Regions from separate parts of the Paenarthrobacter sp. NPDC091669 genome, predicted to be linked through region 2. Evidence: riboswitches for the same ligand, from Rfam matches in the RefSeq annotation. Region 2 holds a riboswitch; each other region holds the start of a gene.
What was found. Region 2 has a riboswitch for S-adenosylmethionine ahead of ACIQLI_RS15865 (hypothetical protein). Riboswitches for the same ligand answer to the same signal wherever they lie in the genome.

Region 1 (4,318 bases), on a different contig from region 2:
GTCACTGTGATGCTCGGCCACTCGGGCGTGGGCAAGTCCACCATGGTCAATGCCCTGACAGGGGCGGAGAGGGCCACCGGCGGCGTTAACGCTGTGACAGGCCGTGGACGGCACACGTCCTCCTCCGCTTTGGCCCTGAAACTCGCCGATGCCCCGGCCGGCAGCTGGATCATCGATACCCCGGGCATCCGGTCCTTTGGCCTCGCCCATGTGGACCCGGACCGGATTCTGCACTCCTTCCCGGATCTTGAGCCCGGAACGGAAGCCTGTGAGCGGGGCTGCAAGCACGACGCCACGGCCATCAACTGCGGACTGGATCCGTGGGTGAACGACGGCCATGCAGGACCTTCAGGAGCAGCGCGGTTGGCCTCATTGCGCCGGTTGCTCGGTGCCGATCCCCGGTTGGAAGCAAAAGAGACCAAGGAACTGGGCACCGTCAACTGATCGTTGCGGCTTCACGTCCCCGCTGCAGCGAACGTTTCAGGATAGTTTGGTGGCATGACCCATCCCGTTTCCACCTACAACGATGACCTGCGCCTTGCCCACGTCCTCGCTGATTCTGTCGATGCCCAGACCATGGACCGCTTCAAAGCCCTGGACCTGAAGATCGAAACCAAGCCAGACCTCACACCTGTCACCGACGCCGACAAAGCAGCGGAGGAAGCCATCCGGGGTCAGCTCTCCCGGTCCCGCCCCCGGGATGCTGTCCTGGGCGAGGAGTTTGGCAGCAGCGGACACGGCTCACGCCGTTGGATCATTGATCCCATCGATGGGACCAAGAACTTCGTCCGGGGCGTACCGGTGTGGGCAACTTTGATTGCCTTGGTTGATGAGGGTGAACCCGTGGTGGGTGTCGTCAGTGCACCCGCCTTGGGAAAACGCTGGTGGGCTGCCAAGGACATGGGTGCCTACATGGGCCGGTCCCTTGCTGCGGCCACCCGTTTGAAGGTCTCCAACGTTTCCCGCTTGTCCGATGCCTCCTTGTCCTACTCGAGCCTGTCCGGGTGGAAGGAACGCGGGAACCTGGACGAGTTCCTGGGGCTCACCGAGGATGTGTGGCGCACCCGGGCCTACGGCGATTTCTGGTCATACTGCCTGGTGGCCGAGGGCGCAGTGGACATCGCGTGCGAGCCTGAGCTGAACCTGTACGACATGGCAGCCCTCGTCCCGATCGTCACGGAGGCCGGCGGCCGCTTCACTTCCCTGGAAGGCGACGACGGTCCGTTCGGCGGTAACGCGCTGGCAACCAACTCCATCCTTCACTCAGAAGTCCTCAAACGGCTCAACCCAGGCCTGGACGACCTGCTGTAGCGCAGGTCTGCCTCAGGGCCCAGAAGCTGCTTTTCAGCGAATATTCGACGGCGGACGCCTCCTTTTGGAGGCGTCCGCCGTTTTTTCTTCGCCAAACGGGCAATTTTCAACCCCGCGTAACAAAGCGCTTAACAAAGCGAAGTGACTTTGGAGGGGCCGCTGGAGGTGCCCTAACCTTTTTTACAGGTCACGAGTGCCAGCGCTAAACCCCGGTTTGCTGGCCGGCAACCCTCCATTCGCGGCGGGGTGCCCCGGGTGACGACCCGGCCGGTCCGGAACGGATGCGGCAAGCGCGGATCCCCCTATGGGGGTCCCTCTTGAGTGAGGTCCCATGAGCACAGTCACGTTCGACTCAAACATCATTCCGTCTTTCGCGGGTGAAGCGCCGTCACAGGCAGCTGAAGCAACACGGCCACTCGCCGCCGTCACGGGCGCTGAGCTGCAGGCACCGCTGATCCAGGGCGGCCACGTCCGCTATGCCAATCTGGACTACGGTGCATCGGCTCCGGCCCTGACCATCGTCTCGGCCTACCTCAACGAGGTCCTGCCTTACTACGCCAGCGTTCACCGCGGTGCGGGCTTTGCGTCCCAGATCAGCACGTCGGTCTACGAGAACTCGCGCAACATTGTCCGTGAGTTCGTCGGTGGGCGTCCTGACGATTCCGTGATTTTTACGCGAAACACCACAGACTCCCTGAATCTCCTGGCCGGTTGCCTTCCGCAGATCGACGGCCGTTTCTCCGGGGAAGTCCTGTATCTGGACATCGAACACCACGCCAACCTTCTTCCCTGGCAGGGTGTCCCGCACCGCAGTGTCGTGGCGGCCTCCACGTTGACCGCCACGGTGGACAAGCTTCGTGACGAATTGGCCCAAGGCGGGGTCAGCCTGCTCGCCGTCACCGGCGCCTCCAATGTGACAGGTGAAATCCTGCCGATCGCCGAACTCGCTGCACTCGCACACGAATACGGCGCCAGGATCGTTGTGGATGCCGCCCAGTTGGCACCCCACCGCCGGATCAACATCGCGGAGTCCGACGTTGACTACGTGGTGTTCTCCGGTCACAAGCTGTATGCCCCCTTCGGCTCAGGCGTTGTAGTGGGCCGCCCCGACTGGCTCGACGCCGGGACCCCCCACCTGGCTGGTGGCGGCGCAGTCCGTGAAGCCCGCCTGGACTCGGTGAGCTGGGCAACGGGCCCTGCCCGCCACGAAGGCGGGTCCCCCAATGTCCTGGGTGCCGCAACCCTCGCCCGCGCCACGCAGGTCCTCGCCGGGCTGGACCAGGACGCGTGGCACGCCCACGAAGCCGCCATCCGCACCTACTTGGTGGACGGCTTGGAGGCCATTGATGGCGTGACTGTGCACCAGATCTTCACTGACTCCGACGACACCATCGGTGTGGTCAACTTCTCCGTGGAAGGATTCGACGCCGGATTGGTGGCCGCCTATCTGGCCGCCGAGCACGGAGTTGGCCTCCGTGATGGACGCTTCTGCGCCCACCCACTGCTCAAGCGACTCGGACTTCCCTCCGGCTCCTTGCGTGCCAGCTTTGGCGTGGGCTCCCGGTTGGAGGACGCCACGAGGCTGCTCGCAGGCATCGAAGGGCTTAAGCGCAACGGGTTGGGTTGGGACTACGTGGTGGATGAGGGCCGCTGGGTGCCTGCCAACGACCACCGGACCTACCCGGAGTGGGCTCCCAATACACCCGGCACTGCAGGTGCTGCTCCCTGCACTGTTGACTAAGCGCTCTCTACCTCGGCTGCGGTAAATTCGTAGGGTATCTTTTGGCGACCCTGTGAAGGAGTTTTTGGTGGCATTGCCTTCTCCGGCCGCCTCCAGCGGACAGCCGGGCGTTCCCGGACCTGCCGGACCACGAGGTCCCAAGCTCCACGCCGACCGGCGGAATGAGTTCGGCCAGAGCTTTCAGGACGGTGGAGAGCACTACGATCGCGTTCGGCCGGGCTATCCCTTGGACTCCGTGGAGTGGCTTGTTCCCCAAGGGGCCACGGCTGCTGCGGATCTCGGAGCGGGGACTGGCAAGTTCACGGCCCTCCTCGTGGAGCGCGGACTGGACGTTGCCGCCGTCGACCCTTCCGCCGACATGCTGGAGCAACTGCGCAAGTCGCACCCGCACGTCATCGCGCTGCAGGGAACGGCTGAAGCAACTGGACTGACGGACTCAGCATTCGACGTCGTCAGTGTTGCCCAGGCCTGGCATTGGTGCGATCCACTGGCAGCGAGCACCGAGATAGCCCGCATCCTGCGGCCGCAAGGAACCTTGGGACTGGTCTGGAACCAGCTGGATACCGACGTGCCCTGGGTTCATCGGCTCTCGCGCATCATGCATGCCGGCGACGTCCACAAGCCAGGGTTCCGTCCACTGGTAGGCCCGGAATTTTCCGGTTTGGAAAGCCACTTCAACCGGTGGTCGGACGCCTTGACGCCCGAAGACATCATGGAGCTGACCAAGTCGCGGAGCTACTATCTCCGCGCCAACGACGCCACCAGGGCGAAGGTCATGGGCAACCTGGAGTGGTACCTCTACGAGCACCTGGGGCACGCACCGGGAGAGACCGTTCCGCTGCCCTACGTGACGCAGATGTGGCGGGCGGTCAAGATGCGCGCTGCACAGCCACGGTAGGCTTGGGGTGTGAAGACCAGTACGCCCTCCTCCTCGATTGAGGACTACGTCAAGGTCATCTACTCGTACACAGAGTGGCAAGACAAGCCGATAACGTCCTCCCAGCTTGCCCAGCGCCTGGGTGTGGCTAATTCCTCCGTGTCTGAAATGGTACGAAAGCTCAAGGACCAGGGACTGGTGGACCACCAGCCCTACAGCGCCATTCGCTTGACCCCGGCTGGTATGCGCCTTGCACTGGCCATGGTGCGCCGGCATCGTCTCATTGAGACCTATCTGGTGGAAGAACTCGGGTATAGCTGGGATGAGGTCCACGATGAAGCTGAGATGTTGGAACATGCGGTGTCAGACACCTTCATCGAGCGAATGTC
Region 2 (4,318 bases):
GTGCGCGGCGCCAGGGACGCTCACACCCGGGAAAAGGGCGGTGATCCGCGGGTCTCCATGCAGGAACCCGCTGACCAGCACTGCCACAACAGCGGCAATTCCGGCCATGAGCACGCCACGGAGAATACGCCAGGCCGTGCCGGCACGCCGGTGCTTTGGCGCACGCGTTTCCCGCTCCGAGTCCACGGTTCTCCATTCCTCACGCCCTGGTCACGCGGGGCAGCGCGGAGGACGAACCAACATTACGGGCTGCGGGGGGAGCCGTCCAAACTAGACGATGGTTGCCCCGAATACCAGGCCGAGCCCGTACGTGGCGGCAGCCGCTGCCAAGCCGATCGCGAGCTGGCGCAGCCCGCGGCTCAGTGGCGACGTTCCGGACAGCAAGCCCACGACGGCGCCGGTCGCCAGGAGCGCGATGCCCACCAGGACACCGGCCACCATCAAGGCGGCAAATCCCGTCATGCCGAAAATGAACGGCAGGATGGGAACGATGGCACCGGAAGCGAAGAAGCAGAAGCTGGACATCGCTGCGCCCCATGCCGAGCCGACGGATTCGTGCTCGTCGGTGGCAGGTTTCTCAGGCTGCAAGGAGAGACTGGGATCGCAGTCGCAGCTGAACAGGCCCATGCGCTCTGCGGCGCGATGCTCAGCGGCCTCGCGCGTCATGCCCCGTGCAAGGTACACCAGCACCAATTCGTTGTGTTCGATGTCCAACGACGGTGCTGCTGTGAGGGTGGCCTGCGTGGGCAGCGTCGCGTTGAGCAGTTCCCGCTGGGAGCGGACCGAGACGTACTCGCCGGCGCCCATGGACAATGCGCCGGCCAAAAGACCTGCTACACCGCTCATCAGCACCACGGGACTGGGTACGCCGGTGGCGGCCATGCCCATGACCAGCGAAAGGTTGCTCACCAAACCGTCGTTGGCGCCGAAGACTGCGGCACGGAAGGTACCGGAAAGCCGGTTCCGACCACGGGTGGCCAGTCCCCTGACCACCTCTTCGTGGATCTGTTCGTCAGCCACCATGGCCGGTGTTGCCGCGGGTTCGGTGCCGTAGGGGGAGCGGCCTTCTGCTCGTTGGGCCAGGGCCAGGACAAAGACGGACCCGAAGTTGCGGGCCAGGAAGCCCAGGAACTGGCTGCGGGTCGACGCGGCCTTGGGCATTCCGGCGTGCTCACCCAGGAGCTTGAGCCAGTGGGCCTCGTGCCGGCCTTCGGCTTCGGCCAAGGCCAGCAAAATTTGGCGTTCTTCGCCGTCGCGCCTCTGGGCGAGTTCGCGGTAGACGGCGGCCTCGGCGCGCTCATCGGCGAGGTACTGACGCCATCGGCGGATATCGGCGTGCGAAGGCGGCGCGGGTTGCGTTTCGACGTTTTCGGGGGCTGCCGATTCCGGGGTGGGATCCGGAGCGGGGCTCGACGAACCGGGGGATTCCTGGTGCTGTTGCACTTTCTCTCCTGTGCTGGGTGGGGTAGTTGCGGCCCCATTGCACGCCCCACTGTACCGCTTATCTTCGCGGTTTTTTGGCTGGTATTCCTCAATCGGAATGTTCGGCGCACCGTAATTTCCGGGCGTCCTTGACCCTCGCCGGGCCCGGTGCTCAGATGGAAGGACAGGGGCGGGGGCCCACCCCGCGCACGTTCACCAGGGCTTTGAGCGGCCCACGAGACGGAGGTTGCACCATGAACACCACCGAATCACACTCCAACTATCCGGAACGGACCACCATTGAGTCGGATCCGGCCTACGACTACGCCGAGGACCAGGAAGTGGACGAGGCCTGGGTGGAAGAAGTGGACGCCTCCGAGGACGACGAACGTGTGGTCCCCATCGACGAAACCGAGGAATTCCGTGAGGAGGACGAGGAAATCTAAGCGGGCTCCTCGTGGCTGAGTGTGTAGTGTTGCTGCACACCCGCGCGTTTGCCGGCCGCGGCAACCGTCACCGTCAGGGTTCTCGACGCACCACACCAGAGGGTCGGCCGGACCGCTTGGGCCAACGCCTGCGCGATCAGGTGCGGTTCAGGATGCGCGAACCGACCGGTTCCGGCCTTGGCAGTGATGGTCACCGTGCCCAGGAAGAGGTCGACGGCGGGAATCACCACGACTCTGTGGCTGGCTGTTGGCGCCGGGGTACTGGTGGCCGGGGTGGTATCGCCTTGGTACGGCAAGGGACTGCTCCTTGGGGGAGTGCTCTTGCCCGCTCGGTTGTCTCTGGTCCGGGACGGGCCGCTTCCTCATCCGAACCACCCGTGAACATGGGGTTGGTGTGTGGCCAGTCGGAGCTTGGCACCACATCTCTTGAAGCTGGGACCACCTTACCGCACAGCTCCCCCCACCACCTCCCGTTGTGAGGCCTGCTCTGCGTCCCTTGGCGAGGTTTCAGGGCGCAAAGCGGGCCACACAACGCCCTCTTCCCGGGCACACAACAACGGCGGCGCCGCCCCGGAAAGGGGAGGCGCCGCCGTCGAACTTTGCTCTTTTGTTGTGCTGTTGGCTGCAGCGTTACTTGTGGCTGCTGACCGGGTGGGCCTCAGGCGGGAGTTCCTCGGAGACGGCGCCGGCAACGCGCTTGTCCCAGGCCTCGCGGACTGCGGGATCAGTGGGCGGGGTGAGCAGTGAAATCACGACGTAGGCGACGAACGAAGCGGCGAGACCGTAGTAGATCGGTTCGTTGGCGTAGACGCCGTCCGCGCTCGGAATGACACCCAGGGCGAAGAGGATCAGAAGGGTCAACGTCAGCACCGATCCCACTGCCATGGACCATGCAGCGGCGATGCCGGTGCCGCGCTTCCACACCAAACCGCCCAGAATTGCTACCAGGAGGCCGCCCACCAGGATGTCGTAGGCGATGGTGAGGGCAATCACCACGTCCTGGGCTGCCATGGAAATCAGTACTGCCACGATGCCGAGTCCAAGAACCCAGTAGCGGTTGGCCTTGACGTCGTGTTCGGGGTTTTCGCTGTCATCGGTGTTGATGGTCTTGCCGAACCAGCTGGCCACGAACGGGACAACGTCAGCGCGGGCCACCGTTGCTGCGGCAATCAGGGCGCCGGAAGCGGTGGACATCATGGCGGCAACAGCCGCGGCCATGACCAGGCCGCCGATGCCGACGGGCAGGATGTGGGTTGCAACCTCTGCGTACACAACGTCCTTGCCGAGGTTGGTGACATCGATGTCCGGCAATGCCACCCGGGCAGCCAAGCCGATCACGGCGCCTGCGATGCCGTAGAGAATGCAGTAGACACCGGCCGTGGCGCCGCCCCAACGGGCAACGGTGGGGGTCTTGGCAGTGAAAACACGCTGCCAGATGTCCTGGCCGATCAGGAGGCCCAGTGTGTAGACCACGAAGTACGTGATGATGGTCTGGGCGCCGATTCCATCGATCTGGAAGAAGGTGTCGTCGAGGCGCTCACGGATGCCGTCCATGCCGCCGGCAGCGTTCAGGACGAACGGGAGCATCAGGAAGAAGATGCCGACGGTTTTGATGATGAACTGGACCTGGTCGGCCAGGGTGATGGACCACATGCCGCCAATGGTGGAGTAAACCAGGACGATCGCGCCGCCAACGGCGATGGCAAGCCAGCGTTCCCAGTCGAAGAGCACCACGAAGATGGTGGCGTAGGCGCCGGTGGAAGTAGCGCAGAGCATGAGCGTGTAGGCCAGCATGACGATGCCTGAGGTCTGCGTGGCCCTGCTGCCGTAGCGAAGGCTCAGCATCTGGGAGACCGTGTAGATCTTCAGGCGCTGGATGGTGCCGGCGAACAGGAGGCTGAGAAGCAGCACGCCTGCGCCGATGGCTACCACCAGCCACATGCCGGAGATGCCGAACTTGTAGCCGAGTCCGACGCCGCCCACGGTGGATGCGCCACCGAGGACCACAGCTGCCATGGTGCCGGTGTAAAGGAACGGTCCCAGGCGGCGGCCGGCCACCAGGAAGTCGCTGTTGTTCTTGGTGCGGGACTTGCCCCACCAGCCGAATGCCAGCATGGCGAGCAGGTACACCACCACGATTGCGATGTTAATAGCCGAAGATTCCATGAACGGTCCTTGGAGCTGATGCACGGAGGTTGGGGTTTCCGACGATACTCCTGCGAAGCGTCGAAGTCTCTGTGCTGATGGTTGGAGATTGGGGAAGTGTTGTGTGCCTCACAGACAACACTTGTTGCCTATGAGGATATGTTGTGATCGGAGTAACAGTCAAGATGCTTTGGTCATGGTTCCGTCGATTCTGGTCCTGTTGGCCCGTCTCCCGGCTACTATTGCTCCAATGACAGGGCCACATGACAGGCCTGAAAGGTTCGTGAATGAAGGCTCTCCCCGTT
Region 3 (4,318 bases), on a different contig from region 2:
CTGGATCATCGTCTGCTCGTGGCTGATTCCGCTCGGGATCCGCATGTACAACCGTTCCCGCGCGCGTCGGATCCAGAACGAGAACTTCCGCGGCCCCGGCTACCCGCCACAGAACCTGCCCGGCCCCGGCTATCCGGCACAGCAGGACTACCCTCAGCAGGATTACCGGGGGCAGCAGAACTACCCCTCGCAGGGCTACCCGGGCTACCCATCCGGGCCCACCGTCATCCGCCCTGTGGATGACGCACCGCAGTCCGGGCCGCCGTCGAACCCTTCATCCCCCACGCCCTTCCCGGCCACCAACGGTTCGGAGCCGCAAGGCTTCCGTGCCCGCAAGCTGGCCGAGCTGGACGCGAAGTTCAGCAACGGGGAGATCGCCATGGAGGATTACATGAAGCAGCGCGGCGACATCATGAACGGCTAGGCTGACGGCCGACCCGGCGCTTTGCAGCCGACGCTCAACCTAGGCGAAGAAGGCTCCGCGGAGTTGCGCTGAGAGCTGGCCGATTTCCGTCAGGAACCCGTCGTGGCCGATCGGCGCTTCAATGACGTGAACCGGAACATCACCCGGCAGGGCTTCCGCCAGTTCCCGTGATTGCGCCGGGAAATACAATCTGTCGCTGTCAACCGCCGCGACGAAGAACTCCGCAGTGGTACGCGACAATGCGGCCTCCAGCGATCCACGGCCACGTGCGACGTCGTGGGACATCAGGGCCTCGGTGATGGCGATGTAGCTGTTGGCGTCAAATCGTCGGACGAGCTTTGTTCCCTGATGGTCCAGGTAGCTCTCCACCTGATAGCGGCCACGCTCCCCCAGGACCGCAGCGGCCAGTGGTTTCTCTTGGTGCTGGGCTTCCCGGCCGAAGCGGAAATCCAATTCCAGCGCAGAGCGGTAGGTGATGTGGGCGATGCGCCGGGCCAACGCGAGTCCGTGTTCAGGGGCGGTGCCACCGTAGTAGTCGCCATTGTTGAAGTTCGGGTCCTGGCGGATGGCCAAAGTTTGGGCCTGCGCAAAGGCGATCTGCTCCGCCGTGCTGTAGGCACCCACGGATATCACGGCGCAGCGTTTCACCCGCTCCGGGAAGGTCGCTGCCCATTCCAACGCGCGCGCGCCGCCCATCGAACCGCCCAACACGGCATGCCAGGCCTCGATTCCCAGGGCTTCGGCCAGGCGCGCCTCGGCCTCGGTGCTGTCGCGCAGGGTGACCAGGGGGAACCGGGAGCCCCAGGGACGGCCGTCCGGCGCCTCTGAGGACGGTCCGGTGCTGCCGTAGCAGCCGCCCACAATGTTGATGGAGACGACAAAGAACCTGTTGGTGTCGATGGTGGCACCGGGGCCTACCAGCTGCTCCCACCACCCTTCTTCGTCCGTGGCTCCCCGGGCAACGTGCGTGCTGCCCGTGAGGGCATGCTGGATGAGCACGGCATTGGAGGCATCGGCGTTCAGCTGCCCCCAGGTCTCATACGCGAGGACGACGTCGGGCAGGAATCCTCCCGCTTCAAGGTCCAGCGGCCCAATGGCGGCGTACTTGACGGTTCCGTCTTCTTCCCCGGATTTTGGAAGTGCTGTAGCAGTAATGGTCATTCCTTTGACACCTTAACCTCGCGCTTGCCCGTCGCCTTGCGTGCGAACAGGCCAGGTCTTCACCCGGGGCACCCCACCGCGGAGGAGGGTTGCCGGCCAGCAAGCCGGGGCTATGCGCTGGCACTCATGACCTAATACGAAGAGTCTAGGAAATGCAGGGCGGTTCTGGCGAAGAATGTGACAACAGTGTGACGGTTCAGGGCCATTTCGTTCACGAATCAGCACTCCGGAATGCCGCCCGGCGAATAATCATCGGCCCGGGCGGCATTCCGGGAAAGGCGTCAGGCGCGGTCCCGCCTTCAGCTTTCAGGGCCGGGTTCAGGCTCCCTTGGCGGCCCGGAAGCCTGCTTCGAGGTCCGCGATAATGTCATCCACGTGCTCAATCCCCACGGACAAGCGCACCAAGCCGGGGTTCACGCCGGCCACCAGCTGCTGCTCCACCGTCAGCTGGCTGTGCGTAGTGGACGCCGGGTGGATGACCAGCGAGCGGACATCGCCGATGTTGGCAACATGCGAGTGCAGTTCCAGTCCGTCCACGAAGCGCTTGCCCGCCTCAACGCCGCCCTTGATGTTGAAGGCAACAATGGCGCCGGTGCCCTGGGGGCCGTATTTCCGGCCACGGTGGTACCACGGGCTGGACGGCAGGCCCGCATAGGCGACCGATTCGACGTCGTCGTGGGCTTCCAGCCATTCGGCCACCTTGGTGGCGTTGGCTACGTGACGTTCGACGCGCAGGCTCAACGTCTCCAGCCCCTGGGCGATCAGGAAGGCGTTGAACGGGGACACAGCGGAACCGAGGTCGCGAAGAAGCTGGACCCGGGCCTTCAGCACGTAGGAGAGGTTGGCGCCAAGTGCACCGTCCTTGCCAAGATCGCGGGCGTACACCAGTCCGTTGTAGCTCGGGTCGGGGGTATTGAAGCCCGGGAAGCGCTCCGGGTCCTTGCCGAAGTCGAAGTTGCCTGAGTCCACAATCACGCCGGCGATGGCAGAACCGTGGCCACCCAGGTACTTGGTAGCGGAGTGGACCACGATGTCGGCGCCCCACTCGATGGGACGGATGAGGTAGGGAGTGGACAGTGTGTTGTCGACGATGAGCGGCACGCCGGCTTCGTGGGCGGCGCGGGCGACGCCCTCAATGTCCAGTACGTCCTGGCGCGGATTGGAAACAACCTCGCCGAAGAACAGTTTGGTATTCGGCTGGACGGCGTCACGCCACTGGTCCAGGTTGTCCGGGTCCTCCACGAAGGTCACCGAGATGCCGAATTTCTTCAGGGTATGTGCCAACAGGTTGTAGGTACCGCCGTACAGGCTGGGGCTCGCCACGATGTGGTCGCCGGCCTCAGCGATGTTGAGGATCGCGAAGGTTTCCGCCGCCTGGCCTGAGCTCAGCAGAAGGGCGCCCAAGCCGCCCTCGAGGCTCGCGATCCGCTGCTCCACGGCATCCTGTGTCGGGTTGCCGATCCGGGTGTAGATGGGTGCGAGCTCGGCCAGGGCAAACCGGTTGGCTGCGCTCTCGGCACTGGGGAACACGAAGGACGTGGTCTGGTAGATCGGCAGTGCCCGTGCTCCCGTCGCGGAGTCGGGCTCCTGACCTGCGTGGATCTGGCGGGTTTCGAAAGACCATCCTTGGGACATGGAGTTCTCCTGTTCGTGGCGCATGGGTTCTGTGGAAACGTGCTGCGTGTGAGCTGGGGCCAGTCTAGGAAGTGTCCGGAGCCTAAGACAGCTTTGTGACGCCGGTGGAATCTTTCGGTCTTTTCGCGTCCCTGCATGACGCCTGCGGGCACCGGTTATACACATCCCACCTTAGTTAGGCTTGACTTAGCTGAGACCCCGATCACAAAGTGCCAAGATGAAGCCATGCGCATGGATCACGTCTCTTACGCCTGTGAACGAGATGGCCTTCTGGCCACTACCGAACGAATTTCCGCGGCACTGGGAGTGGACGCTGTCCGGGGCGGAGTGCACCCGCGCTTCGGTACCCGGAACATGATCATTCCCCTTGCGGATAACAAGTACCTGGAAGTGGTGGAGGTCCTGGACCACCCCGCTTCCGACAAAGCGCCTTTTGGCCAGGCAGTTCGTGCCCGCTCGGCCGCCGGTGGTGGCTGGATGGGCTGGTGCGTCGCTGTTGACGACCTGGCACCGTTCGAGGACCGCCTTGGCCGCTCCGCTGTTCCGGGCAACCGCAAGTTCCCTGACGGCCGCGAACTGGTGTGGCAGCAGATCGGCATCCTGGGCTTGATCGCAGACCCCCAGGTCCCGTACCTGCTCAAGTGGGAGGGCGACCCCTCACTGCACCCGTCCAGGATCTACGAAAGCGACGTCAAGATGTCCAGCCTCACCATTGCGGGCTCGGCGGAACGCGTCACAGAATGGCTCGGAGAACCGGTGGAAAAGCCGCTTGAGGACGTCGCTGTCCAGTGGATGGCACCGCACGGCACTCCGGGAATCATGTCAGTAACTTTCGAAACCGCCTCCGGAGCCGTCACCATCTGACCGCCCCATCCAACCGGGCTCGTCCCGGCACCGGTCATCCCTGTCCGGTAAGAACTTCGGCCGCCATCAGCGGGTGCCAATGACGTCACCCACTGATGGCGGCCGGATATTTTTAAGCGCCCTATCCCAGGCCCATCGCCTTGCCGAACAGGCTGAAGCCCACAAACGCCACGATGTCCAGCAATGCGTGGGCAATCACCAAGGGCATGACCCGCTTGGTCTTGGTATAGATCC

Region 1: another riboswitch for S-adenosylmethionine. It lies ahead of ACIQLI_RS10480 (aminotransferase class V-fold PLP-dependent enzyme); the one in region 2 lies ahead of ACIQLI_RS15865 (hypothetical protein).
Region 3: another riboswitch for S-adenosylmethionine. It lies ahead of ACIQLI_RS19455 (homoserine O-acetyltransferase); the one in region 2 lies ahead of ACIQLI_RS15865 (hypothetical protein).

Annotation. Positions count from the first base shown of each region.
Region 1 covers NZ_JBIVTK010000005.1:168,070-172,387, reverse strand. Annotated here, with positions in the region: gene ACIQLI_RS10490 (ribosome small subunit-dependent GTPase A) at 1-444, shown strand, start outside; gene hisN (histidinol-phosphatase) at 499-1,311, shown strand; SAM riboswitch class IV at 1,497-1,610, shown strand; gene ACIQLI_RS10480 (aminotransferase class V-fold PLP-dependent enzyme) at 1,643-3,052, shown strand; gene ACIQLI_RS10475 (class I SAM-dependent methyltransferase) at 3,126-3,950, shown strand; gene ACIQLI_RS10470 (metal-dependent transcriptional regulator) at 3,960-4,318, shown strand, end outside.
Region 2 covers NZ_JBIVTK010000009.1:75,553-79,870, reverse strand. Annotated here, with positions in the region: gene ACIQLI_RS15880 (matrixin family metalloprotease) at 1-186, opposite strand, end outside; gene ACIQLI_RS15875 (VIT1/CCC1 transporter family protein) at 271-1,443, opposite strand; gene ACIQLI_RS15870 (hypothetical protein) at 1,677-1,868, shown strand; gene ACIQLI_RS15865 (hypothetical protein) at 1,865-2,164, opposite strand; SAM riboswitch class IV at 2,181-2,300, opposite strand; gene ACIQLI_RS15860 (sodium:solute symporter) at 2,499-4,034, opposite strand; gene ACIQLI_RS15855 (cupin domain-containing protein) at 4,301-4,318, shown strand, end outside.
Region 3 covers NZ_JBIVTK010000013.1:81,292-85,609, reverse strand. Annotated here, with positions in the region: gene ACIQLI_RS19460 (hypothetical protein) at 1-424, shown strand, start outside; gene ACIQLI_RS19455 (homoserine O-acetyltransferase) at 464-1,585, opposite strand; SAM riboswitch class IV at 1,601-1,717, opposite strand; gene ACIQLI_RS19450 (bifunctional o-acetylhomoserine/o-acetylserine sulfhydrylase) at 1,904-3,244, opposite strand; gene ACIQLI_RS19445 (VOC family protein) at 3,446-4,084, shown strand; gene ACIQLI_RS19440 (CPBP family intramembrane glutamic endopeptidase) at 4,206-4,318, opposite strand, start outside.